Regions from separate parts of the Lysinibacillus sp. FSL H8-0500 genome, predicted to be linked through region 2. Evidence: riboswitches for the same ligand, from Rfam matches in the RefSeq annotation. Region 2 holds a riboswitch; each other region holds the start of a gene.
What was found. Region 2 has a riboswitch for cobalamin ahead of MHB44_RS13250 (energy-coupling factor ABC transporter permease). Riboswitches for the same ligand answer to the same signal wherever they lie in the genome.

Region 1 (6,750 bases), 270 kb from region 2:
AGCATAGTTTACCAAAGGATTTCCGCGTTCTGCGAGAATACCCTGAATTTAATTATTTAAAGGTTGTTTTTATTAAAAAGCTTAACTAACTAGAAAAGGACGTGTTTCAAAAGCTATTTGAAACACGTCCTTTTTGTTTATAAATAATCCATAAACCAATCACGGATATACGTGAGGCGTTGGATTCTTAGTGATGGTTTGCCGCTTCTCGATAGCTCATGGTTAGATGCTGGGAAGCGAATAAATTTGGTTTCTTTTTTGCGCTGCTTTAAGGCGATAAATAATTGCTCTGCCTGCTCAATTGGACAACGATAGTCGTTTTCAGCATGTAAAATCAATAATGGTGTTTCTATAGCACTTACATACTTCAATGGTGAGTGATGCCATAGCTTATCAATATCCTCTAGCCCCGCAAAAATTTGCCAGTCTGTAAAATAATAGCCGATATCACTCACACCATAAAAGCTAATCCAGTTTGCAATCGAACGTTGCGTAACAGCAGCTTTAAAGCGTTTTGTATGCCCAACAATCCAGTTCGTCATAAAGCCGCCATAGCTACCACCTGTCACACCAAGACGAGCCTGATCAATAAAATCAAAATGTACCAGTGCGTAATCCACCGCTGCCATTAGGTCCCGATAATCATTGCCGCCATAATCACCACGCACAGCATCAACAAAGGTTTGCCCATAGCCATGACTGCCACGTGGATTTGTATATAAAACGGCAAAGCCCTGTGCAGCTAAAATCTGAAATTCATTAAAATAACTATTGCCATACATCGCATGTGGACCGCCATGAATTTCCAGAATAAGTGGATATTTATTGCCCTCTTGATAGTCAATCGGCTTCATCATCCAGCCATGAACACGCCAGCCCTCTGCCCCTTTAAATTCAATCGCTTCAGGCACAGCTAAGGCTCTTGTTTGTAAAAATTCCTGATTCACGGCCGTAAGCTGCTCTTTTTCCCCTGTTTGTAAATTTATATAAAATAAATCGCCAGGATTTGTTGGCGTGCTAATGGCCACAATGGCTTTATCACGCTTAGCATCCAACGAAAAGCCATAAACATACTGGTCATCCAAAATAGCTGGATATAATTCACCTGCAAGATTGCCAAAATAAATCGCTGTGCTGCCTTGGTCTGTCACTTGGAAATAAAAGCTTTCATTATCTGCCAGCCATTGCACATGAGGGGCTACAACGCCTTGCAGGAAATCGCCAATCATACAATCACCAATATGTGCGTCAAAATCACTTGTCACACATGTCAGCTGCTGTTGCGCTAAATCATATAACCATAACTTTGCTTGGGTAGCATTTTGAAATTCACGTTTACTACCAAGAAACGTCAGGAAGCGACTATTTGACGACCATGAAATTTGATAAAACATGCCTATCCCCGCTGTTAGCTGACAACTCTGCTTTGTCACGACATCCAATAAATAAAGATCATTGGTAAATGAAAGATCTTGATCCTCCGCTAAATCGGCTGTATACGCAAGATATTGGCCATTTGGTGACCATGCACCAAGGTAAAAATGATGACACCCTGCTGTCAGCTGCTCCAATTCACCTGTTGCGAGATAGACAATGGCAATATGGGTAAATTGCTCCATATCCAACAAGCCTGCTGCATCTGACTTATACTTCATATAGTCAACTTCCAGTGGCTTTAGTTCCTTGTCCCCTGTTTTAGGCTCTTCGGGTTGATCATAAATGCTATCCTCTTGACCAAGCTTAACGGAGAACGCAATTTTTTTGCCACAGGGCGACCATACAGGTGAGGTTGCCCCATGTTTACAATGGGTTACTTGCTTTGCCTCGCCACCTGCCTTTGCCAATACAAAAATTTGTGGCTTGCCCGTTCTAGTTGAAACAAATGCAATTTTACTGCCATCTGGTGACCATGTTGGAGCGCTTGTTTTCTCCTCGCCAAATGTCCATTGCTGTGGCTGTTTATCTTGTAAATTAAGATAATATAAATGTGAGATATAGTCGTTGCTCTTTTCATCCATAGCTGTTTCTATATAGATAACCTCTGTACCATCAGGCGATAGCTGTGGGTCAGAGACCGATTTTAAGTGATATAAGTCTTGTGGTTGAATGCCTTGCTTTACTGTCATCTTTTTGCCCCTTTAATTATAAGTATTCCCTTATAATATTTCGACACACTAATGATAATTCCTGCTTAGGCTCTGCCAAAAATCGTCCGACTTTGTTCGGCGGTAAAATTTATAAAAAGGCTCATTTAGGCGTCCATGCTCCTTATAGAGCTGAATAATATGCTGTACAAACGCTTCAATTTTTGCTACCGCTACCCTTTTGGCAAATAATGTGCCTGCCTGTGCTTTTGCGCCCATTGGCACTGCACCTAAATAGACATCAAAGCTATCCTGTTGATAAACGAGCCCAATATCATCATAGACGGCATTATAGCAGGCAGATGCACAGCCATTGATATTGACACGCATTCTTGTAGGTACTGTCACGTCCTTCAATGTATGATAAAGCTGCTCTGTGATTGGCGCTGCCTCCATTTTCTCCCCATCGCAAAAATCACAGGCCTTCATTGCTACAATTGCCCCTGCAGGCATACTATAAAGCCCTGCCTGCTGCAATGTATAAATAGCTTCTTTAACATCGCTTGTTGGAATAGCTAATAATAGGCTATAGGAGGCCGAATACTTAATCGCGCCCCGCTCTCCAACAACTTCTGCAATCGTTTGAAATTGTGCAGGTGTATAATGCTTATTAATAACGCCAGGGCTAATAACCAAACGTGTAAAATCACCTTGACGATTCAATGTTTCAAAGGTTTTGTCAGGTATATTTTTCTGAAATGCATTCATGCATATCGCTCCTTAAGAAAAAGAAGCTAGCAAAGCGCTAGCTCTTTTTAAAAGTTTTCGGGATAGAAGCCTTTTGCTAAAATTTCAATCGCCTCTGCTGCACGTACCCCCTCAGACGCTGCTGATAGTGGTAGGATCACGAAACGATCATTTTTAACTGCCTCCATTTCCTTTAATGCAGGATCGTTTTTTAAGAAGTCTATTTTTTGTTGGGCTGTTGTTTCACCATAATCAATAACAACAACAACCTCAGGATTGCGATCTACGGCATCCTCCTTTGATACAGTTGTCCAGCCTGATTCCACATCACCAAAAACATTTTGCCCGCCAGCAATGGTTACAAGCTCATTCATAAAGTTTTGACCAGCCGTGAACACATCCTTTTCACCACTATCAAATACTAAAACACGTAAATCTTCGCCCTCCTGCGGTAATTTCGCACGAACAGCATCTACATCCTTTGTCATTTGCTCAATTAATGCCTCTCCGCGCTCCTCCACACGGAAAATCTTTGCCACATTGCGAATATCAGTGAAAATATCCTCCAATGTTGGCTTTGTCATATTCGAAGATGTATGTAAATACGTATGAATGCCTAGCTCCTCCAGCTCCTCAGGTGTGCCAACTCCCTTTTCACCAAAGGCACTTTTCCAGCCACCATATAAAAAATCTGCCTCTGCATCAATGACCTGCTCCTTTGTTGGGTATTGGTCTGATAGAACAGGCACTTTGTCATATGCCGCTTGCAATGGCTCATAAATTTTATCATCTAAGTAAGCCGTACCTACCATTGAATCCTCTAAGTCTAACGCTAGCATAATTTCTGTCACATGCTGATTTAAACTAATTGCTTTTGTTGGTGCTTCTGTATAGGTTTGCGTTGTATCATTATTGTCGACTACGACTTCCGTTGCAGCTGTTTCCGCTGGCTCCGTCTTTTCTTCCTGCTCTGCTGACTCCGATTTATCGTTGGCATTACATGCGGCTAACATCGCTACAAGGGCAATGATAAGCACAAGCCAACTACTTTTCCATTTTTTCATGTTCCTGTTCTCCTTTGTTATAAAAATAGCAAGAAGGCATAAAAAATCCCTCTTGTCACCAAGAGGGTAGCATAGTGAAAAAATGGTTTGTCAACCTTTATCACTATCCCCATCCTCGTGGTTCGTAGTTCATTCATCCATAGTGGCAGGTCTCCTGGCTTAGGTTCATCATCTATACGCCTTCCCGTAGCATGACGCTACAGTGGCATATTGTATAGACTCCCCATTTACAGTTGCGGGACAGCATCGGAATTGCACCGATTTCCCTTTTAAGCAAATAACAAATGCTATTTGCACCAATATGTTTTATGATTATTGATACTATTGATAGACTAGCAGAAGAATATTTTTATGGCAATGCATAAATTAATAATTATACTTATTTTAGCACTATTTTGACATTGACAGGCACTATTCATGCTAATATTTGATAAAAAAAGTAATGGAAACGGGGATTTAGGATGTATAAAACAATTGGTGTGCTTGCACATGTGGATGCTGGAAAAACTACCTTTTCTGAGCAAGTGCTCTTTCATACAAAGAGTATTCAGGCACGAGGACGTGTCGATCATCAGGACACCTTTTTAGATAATCATGAGCTGGAGCGACAGCGCGGTATTACGATATTTGCTGAGCAAGGTCGCTTCATGCTAGGCGAGGATACGTATACACTGATTGATACACCGGGGCATGTCGATTTTTCCCCTGAAATGGAGCGTGCTATTCGTGTTATGGACTATGCCATTATTATTGTAAGCGCAGTGGAGGGTGTGCAGGGACATACCGAAACCGTCTGGCAGCTCCTACGCAAGTATCATGTGCCAACCTTCTTTTTTATCAATAAAATCGACCGTGAAGGCGCAGATGTAGCGACAGTAATGGCACAGCTTCGTAAGGATTGCTCTGAGCATGTCCTCTTGGTGGATGAACCGTTGCAAGCCAATTATGTATCGAGCAGGATGATGGAATGGCTTGCTGAGCGTGACGAGCAATTGCTGGATGCCTTTTTACAGGACACGCTGGATTATGAGCAATGTCTTGCACAGCTACAGGTGATGGTGAAAGACGAGCGTGCCTTTCCGTGCTTTATCGGCTCTGCCTTAAAGGATATAGGCATTCAGGAATTATTGGCACAGCTTCCACTATTGACTGCAACTTACTTTAAACAGAATGCATCGTTTCAAGGAGAGGTTTTTAAAATTCGCCATGACGGGCATCAGCGTTTAACCTTTCTAAAAGCTTTGCAGGGGTCACTACATATTCGCGATGAATTAACATTTGGAGAGGTTACAGAAAAAATTACGGAGATTCGTCTTTATAATGGCAGTCGCTTTAATACGGTTCAACAGGTCGAGGCTGGCGAAATTTTTGCTGTCAAAGGACTGAGTGCTGCAAATATTGGCGATCAAATCGGCAGTACGGCGTATATACAGCCTTATGAGCTTATGCCTACTTTGCAGGCGAAGGTTCAGTATCAGGGCGAACAGCATATGAAAGAGGTATTAAAGATTTTCCGTCTGCTGGAAGCTGAGGAGCCATCATTACGCGTTGTTTGGCAGGAAAAATTCCAAGAAATTCATGTCCATATTATGGGCGTTATTCAGTTGGAGGTGCTTGTTGATGTATTGATGAGGCGCTTCTCGTTGGAGGTGTCCTTCGGCACTCCGCAAATTTTATATATGGAAACCATTGAAAATACAGTAACAGGCTATGGACATTTTGAGCCATTAAGGCATTATGCAGAGGTGCATTTATTAATGGAGCCAAATGCACGTGGCACAGGCAATACCTTTAGCAATGCCTGCCATGCAGATGCCTTATCAGTAGGCAACCAGCGCCTTGTAGAAAAGCATTTATTTGAGCGGAACCATCATGGCTTATTAACGGGCTTGCCTGTTACAGATATTCATTTTACACTACTAACAGGTCGTGCCCATATAAAACATACAGAGGGCGGCGATTTTCGCGAGGCAACCTTCCGAGCATTGCGTCAAGGGCTAGAGCAAGCGCACAATATTTTGCTAGAGCCGTACTATCGCTTTAAAATGAAGGCTTCCAACGATTTTATCGGCCGTATGATGACAGATATTCAGCAAATGGCTGGCACATTTAATGACCCGATTTTAACGGAGACAGATGTACTTTTAACTGGACGTGCGCCCGTTGCCACTTTTATGAGCTATAGCACTACTTTTGCTGCCTATACAAATGGCAAAGGCGCCCTGACACTCCAATTTGATGGCTATGATATTTGCCATAATGCGGAGGAAGTTATCGCACAAATTGGCTACGATAAAAACGCTGATCCTGACTATACATCCTCTAGCATTTTTTGTGCAAAAGGCAAGGGCTATTCTGTACCATGGGACCAAGCACAGGCAGCGATGCACTGCCAGTAGCGGGGGCGGTTACGGGGATTTCACCTCTGCGCTCTTTACTATGAAAATAAGCCCTCCGCATTTTGGAGGGCTTGGGCTTATAGTGCTTGCTGAGCTGGCTTTGCTGGCAAATAAGCAGGCTTCACGACAACATAGTTATGTGTATTGGCAAAATCAATTAAGAGCTTGCCTGGATGACTTTTAATCATTTGCAAGTCGGCAATTAATTGCACTAGCTTGCTATGACCGTTGCCGCGAGGATGCCAATTGAAATGAACATCATTCAGCGCTTGGATAGCTTGTAAAAATTGCGTATACTCCTGCTGCACAAATGCCATTAATTGCTCGGTATAAGGAATTGGCGCTAAATCATGTATATAGGTTTCATAAAAGCGCATAACAATTGAGCATAATAAATCATTGACACGGGCAGCACTTAACACAGGCTTAGGCTCCTGCGACAGGCGCGCAAGATTC
Region 2 (6,750 bases):
GCTGTTTGATCCTCCCCAATATTAAAGCGAAGTGCTTTTTCCATAATTGGCTCAACATCTTCCAATTTTTCTCCACTAAAGGCATTTGTCAGCATACTTAGCATGGTATCCATGTCATCACGCTTTTTGATGGCACTTGGTGCAATGGATGATGGCTCCTCGATCGCAGGTTCTTCTAATGAGATACCATCTGCTGGTAGATCATCCTCATCCTTTGGCAGCGTCACAGCAGTAGCTTTTAATGTGTAAGGAAGAATGGATTCACTTACCTTTTCTTCTTTTTCAACACCGCCACTAAAGAACATTCCCATCGAAAAATCCATACTATTGTCATTGGATACACGCAAGACATATTCTTGCTCAGGCATAGCATCAACAATGAGGCTGATATTTTCACCTTTCGCTGTGCCGTAGGCCATTTGCATTGGATAAGCTTCCATTTCGTCTTCATCTTCCTGTGCTGGCTCAGACTCTTTAGCTGGTAGCTCCTGTACGCCTGCTGGTTGTGTAAGCTCCTCGGCTTGTGGTGGCATAAAGTCTTCTTTTAAATAAAGCTCCATTGATGTAGTTACGCCAGGAATTCCTGATAAATCAAATTTTAATGTTGTTGGTTTTTTAACAGAAAACGTAAAGTAGTCCCGATCTTTTTGCTGATCTGTCGAAAGCAGGGTATAGTCTTTACCTGCTGTACTAAATGGGAATTTTTTAATTTCTTCCATATTCGTTTGATCTAGGGCATCCACTGGTAGATCTTTGGTAGTTTGAGCGGTAAAGGTATAGGTTGATTTACCCTTTAGACTATAGCTGCCATTATGATCTTTGACACCGATTAATAGCGTACCCTCTTGCTCAGCTTTAAATAGATAGCCTTCCTTTTTGCCTATGCGCACATCATTAACATGGATAGGCTCAACCTCACCAAAATGACTAGTGGGATAGAAGTATAGATCAAAGGCATAATCATATTTATCTGCACCTTTTAATGTGAACTGTGCATATTCCTCAGCCTCTAAATCGACCTTGTACCATTTCTTTTCATCAGGCTGTTCAAACACACCCTGTTCCGTATTCACTGTATTTTTAGTCAATACTTTGGCATTTGTAAGACGTTCTTCCACTGTTTCTGAATAATGCTTAGGCAACTTCTGAAGATCGAATTGTAGGGCTTTAATAGGATCAACAAGCCCATGCCCATACGTAAGATCATAGCCTTTCTCACCTAAATCTTGTGCAGACATTTCAAGAATGGCTTCTATTTCATAGGGCTTTAAATGTGGATATTTTGATTTAAGCAAGGATGCAATTCCTGCCACAACAGGTGATGCCATGGATGTACCACTAAATTTAATAAAGGACGATCCCTTTTTCGTGTCATAAACGGTACTATATACATCTTCACCTGGTGCCACAATATCAACAGATGGCCCATAATTGGAATAGCTGGATAGCTTATTTTTGTTATTTGTTGAGCCAACACTAATGACACCTTCAAAGGAAGCAGGGAAGGAGTATTCATCTGTCGCCTCATTGCCTGCAGCAGCTACAATGGTAATGCCGCTATCAATCGCTTTTTGGACAGCCTCTTGCATAAGTGGAGACTCTCCATAGCCGCCAAGGCTCATATTAATAATATCAGCGCCTTGTTCAATGGCGTATAGAATACCTTGTGCGATTGTGAAATCATCGGCGCCCTCCTTGCCATTAAATACATCAATGGGTAGAAGCTTAGCTTTTGGATGAATGCCATGTCCGCCAATACCATTATCTTTTGCAGCAGCAATAATTCCTGCTACATGTGTACCATGATCGGCTGTATAAGTTGTATTAGCTGGTGCGGCTGCGTTATAGGGCGGTAGTACTTGAGCTTTTAAATCGGGATGCTTAAAGTCCACGCCCGAATCAATCACAGCCACCGTTACTTCATGATCACCTGCTAATTTAAGTGCCCTATCTATTTGTAGCAGGCTTAAATGATACATTTCTTCTTTCTTGGGATCGGTGTCCGTGGCAAATGTATGGTATATATAGCTAGGGGATACGCTTGTAATGCCATCCTGCTGTAAATAGTAAGAGACAGCTTTTTCAAGCGAGACGTCCTTGTTTAACTGAATAACATCATATCCTAATGAAGGAATGGAGCGGAGGACCTTAGCACCAATTTTTTTATGTACATTTTGATCAAGCCCTACATGCTTAATAACAATTGTATTTTTGCTGATCCATTTTTCGCTATTCTGTGAATTTTGTCCTGTTCGTGTTTGATTACTTGCAAGCATAAGTTGTTCAAGCTTGCCATTCTTTGTAGCAGGCTGTGGGGTCTCCGCAAAGGCAGAGACAGCAGGGACCATTAGTGCAGCAGATGCTACCACAGTGACGGATTTCTTCAACCAATTTCTCAATAACTTTCTCTCCTTCATATGTTAAGTTTGGCCTCCCAATAAACATAAATTTTCAAACCCTTACTTCCGTTCTATTCTAAAGATAGAAGAGTTTTTGCTATCTTCTTACTTAGATGGAAATCATAGTTCTTATTTTTGCCTATTGAACGCCTTGACTATATTTATACGATTAACTAATAGAAAAGTTTCGTAAATGAGGAAAAATTTTCACTGCTGCTTAAATTAGCCCCTGGTCAAACTGTTTAAAGCTGTTGAATAAGTCTGTGTAAATCATCCCTAGAACGAGGTATTGGCTCCTTGCTCGTTAAGATCTTTTTTTCTTGTAATAGCATGGCCATCGCAAAGACCCATGGGCGTTCAAGATGGGCACGTTTTAATAGTTCTTCGTTATAGAATAGAGTGATGGGATCACCATTATAAATGATTGACCCTGCCTCCATCACAATAATTTGCTCTGCCCATTCATAGGCGAGTTGAATATCATGTGTTGCTAATAGAATGGTTCTTTCCCCATCCTCTAATTTTGCTAGGTATTGTAAAACTTGTGTAGCATAATAATGATCCAGACCTGCTGTTGGTTCATCTAATAAGAGAACAGATGGCTCCATTGCTAAAACACCAGCCATCGCCACACGTTTTTTTTGTCCAACACTTAAGAAATGAATCGGCTTATCTAGTAAATTCTCTACCTCTGTTTGTGCAACCGCCCAGGCGATCTTTTCCTCAATTTTTTCAGTAGACCAGCCCAAATTAAGCGGTCCATACGCTATATCTTGCTTGACTGTGCCTGAAAAAAGCTGGTGGTCTGCATCTTGAAAGACAATACCAACCTGTTGACGAAGGGTCTTTAAAGCTTTGCTGCTGTACTGAAGCTTGTTACCCTGAAAAGAAATAGTGCCTGTAGTAGGCTTTAATATCCCGTTAAGATGCTGAAATAATGTTGATTTTCCTGCACCGTTATGTCCAAGGATCGCAATTTTTTTCCCCCTTGGAATTTGCAATGAAATATCTGTGAGCGCTGTTGTGCCATCTGCGTAAATATGGGACAGATGATGAAGTTCAAAATAATAGGCTGTCATGCGAAAAAACCTCCATATACGATAAAGAGTAGAAAAATAAGTGCCATGCCTAGCCAATTTTTCTTGTTATAAGAGCTTGCTTTCTGCCAATAGACAGCCTCGCCACCACGTGACTGCATCGCATTGTTAAGCGCTCGACTCCGCTGAAACATCTCCACAAATAATGCTGCTATCAGCATGGATAGTGAACGTAGCCATTGGATAGGTGAATAATAGCCGAGACGTGCTTGCTGGGCGAGGTAAATTTTTTGCATACTAGCTAAAAAAAGAAAAATAAAACGATAGGTTAGCTCTACTAATTCAACTAATAACACTGGAAATCGCCATTGTCGTAAAACATAGCAAATTCCTTGAACTGAGGTTGTTAGGATTAAAAAATATAAGCAACTGATACTACCAAGCACAATAAAAAATAATTGCTGTGCTGCTGTCATACTGGCCTGCCCAATAAAAATCGTCCAATTGCTAAAGGTGAAAGACCAAATGTGAGGAGGTAGCACATGTGTAGATGGTGCAATTGAGATTAAAATGGATACAAGACTAGTGAATAAAAAAAAGGCTGGTAATAGCAATAGTTTTACATAATAGCTTAATGGGATTTTTGCGCCGAAAATGATAAAAGCACTCATTACAAAAAATGTAATGAGTGAAAGCTGTTCATCTCTTAAAATTAGGGATAATAACAATAGTCCTAAGGAAAAGATCATTTTTTCTAGTGGATGAACGTGCGCTAGTTTATTAAGGTAAGCATACTTATCGATTAATAGCATCGTATTTAGCCTTCTTTATGCTTGCCGCGCATATAGCCGATAAAGTAGCCAATAAAGCCTGCGCCAATCGCAGCCTGTAGTACAAATAGTAAGCTTTCAATTTCACCACTAGGCGGCTCCCATAAACTTTCAAACCATGGTTCATAATCCTTATTAATTTCGCCAATGGCTGCTTCGGCCTCACCATCAGCACCACCGAACTCTGCACCCTTTTGAATAAACAGGGGGATAATGGCTAACAGGACAACAATGGCTAATAGTAATAAAGTACGTTTCATCTTAGTGTGCCTCCTTTGCTGAGAAAACACGTAATGCCTTTAATTCGCTAATATTATATTTTTTCAAGAAGTTCATCACAATTACTGTTAAAATCCCCTCACTAATGGCTAATGGAATTTGTGTTAAAGCAAAAATACCTGCGAATTTTGTGAAGGATGCGGCGAAGCCACCCACCTCAGAAGGGAAGGCAAGTGCTAGCTGTACAGAAGTCACAACATATGTGCCTAAGTCGCCAAGCATGGCAGCGAAGAACACAGCTAATGAAAACGACAAACCTATTTTTTGTGCCCCTTTAAAGACAAAATACACGATAAAAGGACCTACGATCGCCATTGAAAAGGCATTTGCTCCTAACGTTGTAAGGCCCCCATGTGCTAAAAGTAAGGATTGGAATAATAAAACAACCGTTCCAATTACACTCATTGCCAATGGACCAAATAACACTGTACCAAGCCCAACACCTGTAGGATGCGAGCAGCTCCCTGTAACAGACGGGATTTTTAAGGCAGATAGGACAAATGCAAAGGCTCCTGAAAGACCTAATATCATTTTTGTTTCAGGGTTTGCTTCGACTGTTTTTCGAATGGAGCGCAATCCTAGTACAATAAAGGGAATAGAGATAACCCACCAAAAAATCGCCCATTCAATTGGTAAAAAACCTTCCATGATATGCATGGCAAAAGCTTGTTTTGGCACCATTAAATATGCCACTAAAAAATAACTAAATTTCCACCAAGAAAGCTTCAATATTTTTCCTCCTCATTCTGAATAAATTGTAAAAATATTACGTGCGGAGAAATTCTTCTTTGCGTATTTAGACTTTCGCATGAGTCCATAAGCATCCTGTTGCTCGCTAAACAGGCTATTTGGCCACGTCCATACAAAAAGCACTTCTCCGCTACAGGAAAAGTGCATACTAAGAGAGCAAAAACATGCGTATCTGCTAAGTTGCACACCTATCCTCGTAGGCTGAAACGGTCACGTATTTTTCGGCAGGTCTCCTGGCTCTAGTTCACTATTTTATAGGCCTTCCCATCCGTTGGACAGTGGCATTTTCTATAAAACTCCCTATTACAGTGGCGGGACCGCGTCGGACTTACACCGACTTCCCTTTTAAGTAAAATAACAAGCATTTTACACCGAAAAAAATATAGAATTGTGAGATTTCACGACAAATTGTAACATGCATTTCCATAAATATGCTATACTTTTTATAAAATTTTTTTGAATTGGGCGTCAATGTCGAAAATTCTGATAACCAAAACTGATAAATTTATCACAAATTGTTAAAGAAATATTGAAATTTTAAAATAATAAGCTATGATAGAGACAGTTTTCTATTCATGGATAACGATAATAATTTCATATAAAAACATCAATAAGTGCTCAAATTTTCGAGATAATAGGGAAATTGGTGAAAATCCAATACAGCCCCCGCTACTGTAATAGCTGATGAAATCACAAAGCCACTTGTGCAAACTGGGAAGGCGTGAAAGTAAGATGAAGCTTAAGTCAGGAAACCTGCTTAATTGATTGTGCATGCAAACTTTTCGGAGGGAGAAGTTGGAGCAAGAGCGGGTACCAGCATTTTATTCGTTTTTATTAAGCTTCTATAAAACCTTTACTCTCAAGCGAAGAGTAAAGGTTTTTTCTTTTCCAAAAAAGCAAATGAAGGGAGCGATTAGATGACAACATGGAATTTAGAGGGGATGCAAACACATCTCTTTATTTGCAACGGCAGTAGCTGTATGAAAAAGGATGCGGAGGATATTACACAAGCCATTCGAGATGAAATACAGCGGCAGGCACTTGATCAAGAAATACATACGACAAGAACACGCTGTAATGGACGGTGTAAGGATGCTTGCGTTGTCATTGCCTATCCGCAGGGCAATTGGTATCGTGTGCCATCAACAGAGCATGCGAGAGCACTTGTACAAGACTTACATCATGAATCTTTACACAAGGAGCATGTCTTTACATTGCGTGAAGGTACATTACAGCGTACAGCACAAACAACGGCTATTAAAGGGATCGAAAAGGTGAAAGAGAGGTAGCAAAATGGCACAAAAAGGGAAAATTTTCGTAGTGGGCTTTGGACCTGGAGATTTTAAGCATATTACGACACGTGCTGTAGAGGCATTGCAACAAAGTGATATGATTATTGGCTACAAAACCTATGTAGAGCTTATTCAAGATTTAGTCAATGCCAAATCAATTGTT
Region 3 (6,750 bases), 490 kb from region 2:
GTACAGTATCGCCATCCTGAGCGCCACGTTCACGCAGAGCCTCGTCCACGCCCATTGCACGCAATTGACGAGCAAAGCGGCGAACACCATCCTCACGGCTAAAGTCTGTCATTTTAAATAGACGTTCAATAGCATAACCACTAATAATAAATGCCCCATCATCATCACGCGTGATTTCGAATGCTTCACCTTTTGCCTCATGCTTGTACATTACGGTTGCGTCTGATTGCTCCTCTATATCATCATATAGTGGGAATTCAGGCGTTACCTCAAGTAAATCTGCAATCGCAAACAATAGCTCTTTTAACCCTTGGCGTGAAATAGCAGAGATCGGGAAAATTTGAACATCCTCTCCAACCTTTTGGCGGAATGTTACTAAATTTTCCTCTGCATCTGGCATATCCATTTTATTGGCTACAATGATTTGTGGACGCTCTGTTAAACGAAGATTATATTGTTTAAGCTCTGCATTGATCGTTAAATAGTCTTCATATGGATCGCGGCCTTCCATTCCTGACATATCAATAACATGGACAATAACACGTGTACGTTCAATATGTCGTAAAAATTGATGACCTAATCCAACCCCTTCATGTGCTCCCTCAATAAGCCCAGGTAAATCTGCCATCGCAAAGCTTCGATGATCATCCGTTTCAATCATGCCTAAGTTCGGTACAATTGTCGTAAAATGATAAGCACCAATTTTTGGCTTAGCAGCAGAAACAACAGATAAAAGCGTTGATTTACCAACACTTGGGAAACCAACTAACCCTACATCTGCTAAAACTTTTAACTCTAATATAACATTTAATTCTTGTCCTGGCTCACCTTTTTCAGAAAGTTCTGGCGCTGGATTGGCAGGTGTTGCAAATCTTGAATTTCCCCGTCCACCGCGTCCTGCTTTTGCAATGACAGCTCTTTGCCCATGCTCGACTAAGTCAGCAATAACGGCTTCTGTTTCTTCATTAATCACAACTGTTCCAGGTGGCACTTTTATAATTAAATCATCCGCATTTTTACCATGCATCCCTTTACTCATACCATGCTCACCACGTGGTGCCTTGAAATGACGCTTGTAGCGGAAGTCCATTAATGTACGTAAACCCTCATCTACCTCAAATACGACATTCCCACCGTGTCCACCATCGCCACCAGCTGGACCACCATTTGGTACATATTTTTCACGGCGAAAGGCTACCATACCATCTCCGCCGTCGCCACCTTTTACATAAATCTTTACGTGATCGACAAACATTTATTTCACTCCCTATTTGCACTCAAGACATATTGCCAGCGTCTATTTGTCTGTTCAACTGTTTGAATATCGAATTGTGTCAAACCTTTTTCGGTGAAGGCATCAGCACTCCATAACCCATTTAGCGTGAATGTCACGGCAAATGTATGATCGTCAACACGTACATCAAGCGTTAAGACCTGCTCTGTAAATGGATCTAATGTATCATAAATATGCATAACTGTTTTGTTTAAATAATCTACTACAGCCTGATCAATATCATTGGTTACTGGCTTATTGATCTCCCCATTTAGCTGCCAGGCTAATGAAGGATAACGCCATCCTGCTGTTTGTAACCATTCAATTGTTTGTGGCATTTGTAGTCGATTCAGGATAGAGAGCATGCGTAATTGCTCCGAATAGCGCTGGATAAGCTTCTTTGATTCATCAATTTTACCTAAATCTAAATTCATGCGAATCAGTTGTAGTTGATTCACATAGTCATGATTTGCAAAACGTAATACTTCACTAATGGTTAGTGATTGATTGTCCATCCCATTCACTCCAATAAAGTTATCCTTACTAGTATAACAAGTTTTATTGTATTTTTCCCCTTAATTCTTCTTTGATTTTTACGAATGTTTTCTCAAAAAGTTTCACAAAATTTTCTAAATTTTTCTCATTCATCTGTCGACAGCTCCTTACACCTTATGATAGTATGTTACCAAATTTGATATTAATTTATATAAGTGCTCATCATCATGGATGAGGTAAAAGGGAAACTAGTGCAAAGCTAGTGCAGCCCCCGCTACTGTATACGAGGATGAAACTACCAAGCCACTGATTCAATCGGGAAGGCGTAGGAGTAAAATGATTCGATAGCCAGGAAACCTGCTTATATACAACTAATGCAAACTTTTCGGAGGGAGGAGTTTAGGTGAAGCTTAATTTTTTGGGAATCATTATGCTTATATAAAGTAGCCTATATTCTTTGCAAAGGATATAGGCTTTTTTATGCGCTAAATGAGTAACTAGTACTTTAAGACAAAAGGAGATTTTTGAATGACTAAGATGAAACATATTTTTTTCGTATTGTTCTCGCTGCTCTTGCTTGCATTGGCTGGCTGTGGCAATAACAATACAAAAAATGTACAAAAAGAACAACGTGAGGAAATTAATTTTGCTAGCACAAAAGATATTCGTGATATTAATCCACATTTATATACAGGAGAAATGGCTGCGCAAAACATGGTGTATGAATCGCTTGTTATCAATACAGACGAGGGTGTAAAACCTCATTTAGCTGAAAAATGGGAGGTGTCACCAGATGGCTTAGAATATACCTTTTATTTAAGAAAAGATGTTGTCTTTTCTGATGGTGAGCCATTCAATGCTGAAGCAGTTAAATTAAATATGGACGCTATTTTGAATAATAAAGAACGTCATGGTTGGCTAGATATGGTGAATGAAATAAAGGAAAATATTGTGGTAGATGAGTATACATACAAGCTTGTTTTAACACATCCCTACTACCCAACATTAGAGGAGCTGGGCTTAACACGTCCCTTCCGTTTTGCTTCTCCAAAAAGCTTTATTGATGGACAAACAAAGGATGGCGTCAATGGCTATGTAGGTACAGGTCCATGGGTATTAACAGAGCACAAGGATAACCAATATGCTATCTTTACAGCCAATGAAAACTATTGGGGAGAAAAGCCAAAGGTAAAAGCAGTTAAATGGAAGGTCATGCCGGATCATCAAACAATTCTGCTAGCACTTGAGAAAGGTGAAATTGATCTTCTGTTCGGCTCTGATGGGGATATGATTGACCTCGATTCCTTTAAAGCATTGGAAGAACAAGGCACATATGTAACACAACTAAGCGAGCCCATTGCATCACGTGCTATTTTACTTAATTCTAAGCAGCCTATTACAAATAATCAAAAAGTACGTGAAGCATTGCAATATGCGGTTGATAAAGAGTCCATTGCAGAAGGTATTTTAAATGGCTCTGAGGTAGTAGCGGATACATTAATTGCTACTACGGTTCCTTATAGTAATGTTGACCTAAGAAAGCGTTCGTTTGATCCTGAAAAGGCACAAAGCTTATTAGAGGAGACTGGTTGGAAGGTTGAAAAAGATGGCTATCGCTACAAGGATGGTAAAAAATTAGCCTTAACCATTTATTTTAATTCTGATAATGCACAAGAGCGAGCAATTAGTGAATATATGCAAAGTGATTTTAAACAAATCGGTGTTGACTTAAAGGTAATTGGTGAGGAAAAACAAGCCTTTTTAGATCGACAAAAATCTGGTGAGTTTGATTTACAATATTCATTATCATGGGGCACACCATATGACCCGCAATCCTATCTATCTTCTTGGCGACAGCCTGCACATGGCGATTACCAGGCCCAAGCAGGACTAGCGAAAAAAGAATGGTTGGATAACTATATTACAGCCCTGATGATTGAAGCTGATGAAGAAAAACGTCAGGAGATGTACAAGGACATTTTGACATATATCCATGAGGAGGCTGTTTATATTCCATTAACGTATTCACGTACAAAGGCTGTGCATATTCCAGAGTTGCAAGGTGTAACCTTTAATCCATCCCAATATGAAATTCCATTTGAAAAAATGTATTTTGACAATTAAATGCTAAAACTATCAAAAAGGTAAACATTAGCGTTTTACCTTTTTGACTTTTTCAGCTTAACGATTTACTAGAATAGAGGAGTCCTATGAAAAGCTATTTTATCAAACGATTAATCAGCACCATACCAATACTCATCGGTATATCCTTTTTATCTTTTTTACTAATTAACCTTAATCAAAGCGATCCAGCAGAGATATCCCTTCGTGTCAATAATATCACTGTAACAGAGGAGGCATTAGCTACCGCACAGCAGGAATTACATTTAGATAAGCCGTTTTTCGAAAGATATGTGCGATGGATTGCCAGTAGCATCCAGGGTGACTTTGGTGACAGCTTTGTGACCAAAAAGCCAGTCTTAGAGGAATTGAAAGTAGCACTGCCAGCTACTTTGCGGCTTGTCGCTATAACATTAACTATTATTTTAACAATAAGTATCACAGCAGGTGTACTTTGTGCCCTATTTGAGGGAAGCTGGTTTGACCGTTTAATTAGGGGCATTATCTTTATTGGTGCAGCTATGCCAAGCTTTTGGCTAGGCTTATTATTAATGTGGCTGTTGGCTGTGCAATTAAACCTGCTCCCAACAAGCGGTATGGAAACAGCAAGCTCTGTTATCTTACCAGCACTCACATTATCGTTCGCCTATATCGCTACATATGTAAGACTTATCCGTAATAATATGGTGCAAAATAAGGTAGAGCAATATGTACAATATGCCAGAATACGAGGATTAAAGGAGTCAACGGTCACTAAGCATATTTTCAAAAACTCCCTACAATCCTCTATCACAGCACTTGGCATGTCCATTCCCAAATTAATTGCAGGTACTGTCGTGGTTGAAAATATTTTTGCTTGGCCAGGTATTGGACGGCTTTGCGTAACGGCTATTTTTAATAATGATTACCCTGTTATTCAAGCCTATATTTTATTAATGGCTGTGTTATTTGTACTATTTAATTTACTGGTAGATATTACTACTACTGCATTAGATCCACGAGTAAGAAAAGAGGCGTAATAATGAAGGTTATCAAAAGATTAAGGCAAGATCGCCTTGCTGTGGTATGTATTGTTTTTCTTAGTACTGTGTTAGTAGCTGGCTTATTTGCGCCATTACTTGCACCCTATGATCCTGTTGAAATTAATGTAAAAAGTAAATTAATGGGCTTTAGTAAGGAACATTTACTTGGTACAGATTATCTTGGTCGTGATATTTTATCGAGATTATTATTTGGTATTCGAACAACCGTTATTTTTGCTTTAATATCTATGGCGGGCACCATTTTAATCGGCACAATATTAGGCTTTATTGCCGGTATTTTCCGCAATAAAGTAGATGAAGTGATTATGCGCTTATGTGATGTTTTCCTATCCTTTCCAAGTGAAGTGATGATACTGGCGATTATCGCAATGCTGGGACCAAGTCTATCAAATATCGTGATTGCCTGTATTATCGCGGGCTGGGCTTGGTATACACGTATGATTCGTTCGATTGTAATTAAATATACAGATACGAACTATATTCGATTTGCCAAAGTAGCAGGATGTAGCACAAGTCATATTATCCGTAAGCATATCCTACCAAGAACTATTGGTGAAATATCTGTTTTAGCAACGCTTGATTCAGGAGCTATTATTCTGAGCATTTCTGCGCTCTCCTTTTTAGGCTTAGGCGTACAAGCCCCAACACCTGAATGGGGAATGATGTTAAATGAAGCTAAAAACGTTATGACGTTCTATCCTCAGCAAATGCTAGCGCCAGGAATTGCTATCCTTTTAGTTGTTCTAGCCTTTAATTTTTTAGGTGATAGTCTACAGGATGCTTTTAATATGAAAAAAGAACAAAAAATGAGGTGAATCACGTGCATTTATTAGACATTCAACATTTAACTGTTATAGATCCAACCACAAAAGCGACCATTGTTGACGATATTAGCTTTACAGTTGAAGCTAATAGCTGTCTGGGTATTGTTGGCGAAAGTGGGAGCGGAAAATCAATGACAATGAAGGCAATTTTAGGGCTAATTCACCCAAAGCTACAACGAACAGGAACTGCCCTTTTTGACAATCTGGATTTACTGCAAGCGAACAAGGAGACATTACGTAAAATAAGAGGGCGTTACATTTGTATGATTCCTCAAGATGCAATGTCCTCTTTTAGTCCACTTAGTAAAATCGGGGCACAAATGGTAGAAACCTTATGTGAAAATCTACAAGTCTCTAAAAAGGAAGCAAAGGAACGCTCCATTGCAAAATTAGAGCGTATGCTCATTCGTGAATCAGCACAAGTATTTGATAAATATCCACATCAGCTTTCAGGTGGAATGCTACAACGCTGTATGATTGCAATTGCATTAGCGATGCAGCCAGCCATTATTATTGCTGATGAGCCTACAACAGCATTGGATTCCATTAACCAGCAAGAGGTCGTCACACAATTTCAACAAATTCGTAAAGAGTTTGGCACAACAATTATTTTTATTTCACATGACCTTAGCATTGTTAAACAGTTAGCCCAGCGAGTATTGATAATGCGCAATGGACGATGTGTGGAGGCTGGCACTATAGAAGATGTATTTTCGAAGCCGCAGCATGATTATACAAAGCATTTAGTAAACACAAGATTACAATTAGCAGAGACTTTTGCTTATGCTATGGACAAGGGGTGAAATAAGATGCTTATTATCAATCATGTCTATAAAAGCTATAAGCAATCTAGTAGGTGGTTTAGTAAACAAAATAGAATTCAAGTATTAAAAGATATCTCTTTTTCTATTCCAGAAGGAACCTGTGTAGGATTAATTGGCGAAAGTGGAAGTGGAAAAAGTACATTAAGTCGTCTAATTTTAGGACTAGAAAA

Region 1: linked by a shared signal. The riboswitch ahead of MHB44_RS11905 (ABC transporter substrate-binding protein) and the one ahead of MHB44_RS13250 (energy-coupling factor ABC transporter permease) in region 2 are both predicted to bind cobalamin.
Region 3: linked by a shared signal. The riboswitch ahead of nikA (nickel ABC transporter substrate-binding protein) and the one ahead of MHB44_RS13250 (energy-coupling factor ABC transporter permease) in region 2 are both predicted to bind cobalamin.

Annotation. Positions count from the first base shown of each region.
Region 1 covers NZ_CP150292.1:2,494,925-2,501,674, forward strand. The annotation lists gene MHB44_RS11890 (class I SAM-dependent rRNA methyltransferase) at 1-89, shown strand, start outside; gene MHB44_RS11895 (S9 family peptidase) at 138-2,126, opposite strand; gene MHB44_RS11900 (precorrin-3B methylase) at 2,175-2,852, opposite strand; gene MHB44_RS11905 (ABC transporter substrate-binding protein) at 2,900-3,895, opposite strand; cobalamin riboswitch at 4,022-4,211, opposite strand; gene MHB44_RS11910 (translation factor GTPase family protein) at 4,357-6,294, shown strand; gene MHB44_RS11915 (hypothetical protein) at 6,372-6,750, opposite strand, start outside.
Region 2 covers NZ_CP150292.1:2,760,760-2,767,509, reverse strand. The annotation lists gene MHB44_RS13270 (S8 family serine peptidase) at 1-2,399, opposite strand, end outside; gene MHB44_RS13265 (ATP-binding cassette domain-containing protein) at 2,642-3,478, opposite strand; gene cbiQ (cobalt ECF transporter T component CbiQ) at 3,475-4,248, opposite strand; gene MHB44_RS13255 (energy-coupling factor ABC transporter substrate-binding protein) at 4,254-4,526, opposite strand; gene MHB44_RS13250 (energy-coupling factor ABC transporter permease) at 4,528-5,274, opposite strand; cobalamin riboswitch at 5,501-5,686, opposite strand; cobalamin riboswitch at 5,891-6,071, shown strand; gene MHB44_RS13245 ((2Fe-2S) ferredoxin domain-containing protein) at 6,213-6,584, shown strand; gene cobJ (precorrin-3B C(17)-methyltransferase) at 6,589-6,750, shown strand, end outside.
Region 3 covers NZ_CP150292.1:3,246,222-3,252,971, forward strand. The annotation lists gene obgE (GTPase ObgE) at 1-1,255, opposite strand, end outside; gene MHB44_RS15510 (Spo0B domain-containing protein) at 1,261-1,788, opposite strand; cobalamin riboswitch at 1,965-2,148, shown strand; gene nikA (nickel ABC transporter substrate-binding protein) at 2,297-3,892, shown strand; gene opp1B (nickel/cobalt ABC transporter permease) at 3,979-4,908, shown strand; gene opp1C (nickel/cobalt ABC transporter permease) at 4,911-5,747, shown strand; gene MHB44_RS15530 (ABC transporter ATP-binding protein) at 5,753-6,559, shown strand; gene MHB44_RS15535 (dipeptide/oligopeptide/nickel ABC transporter ATP-binding protein) at 6,566-6,750, shown strand, end outside.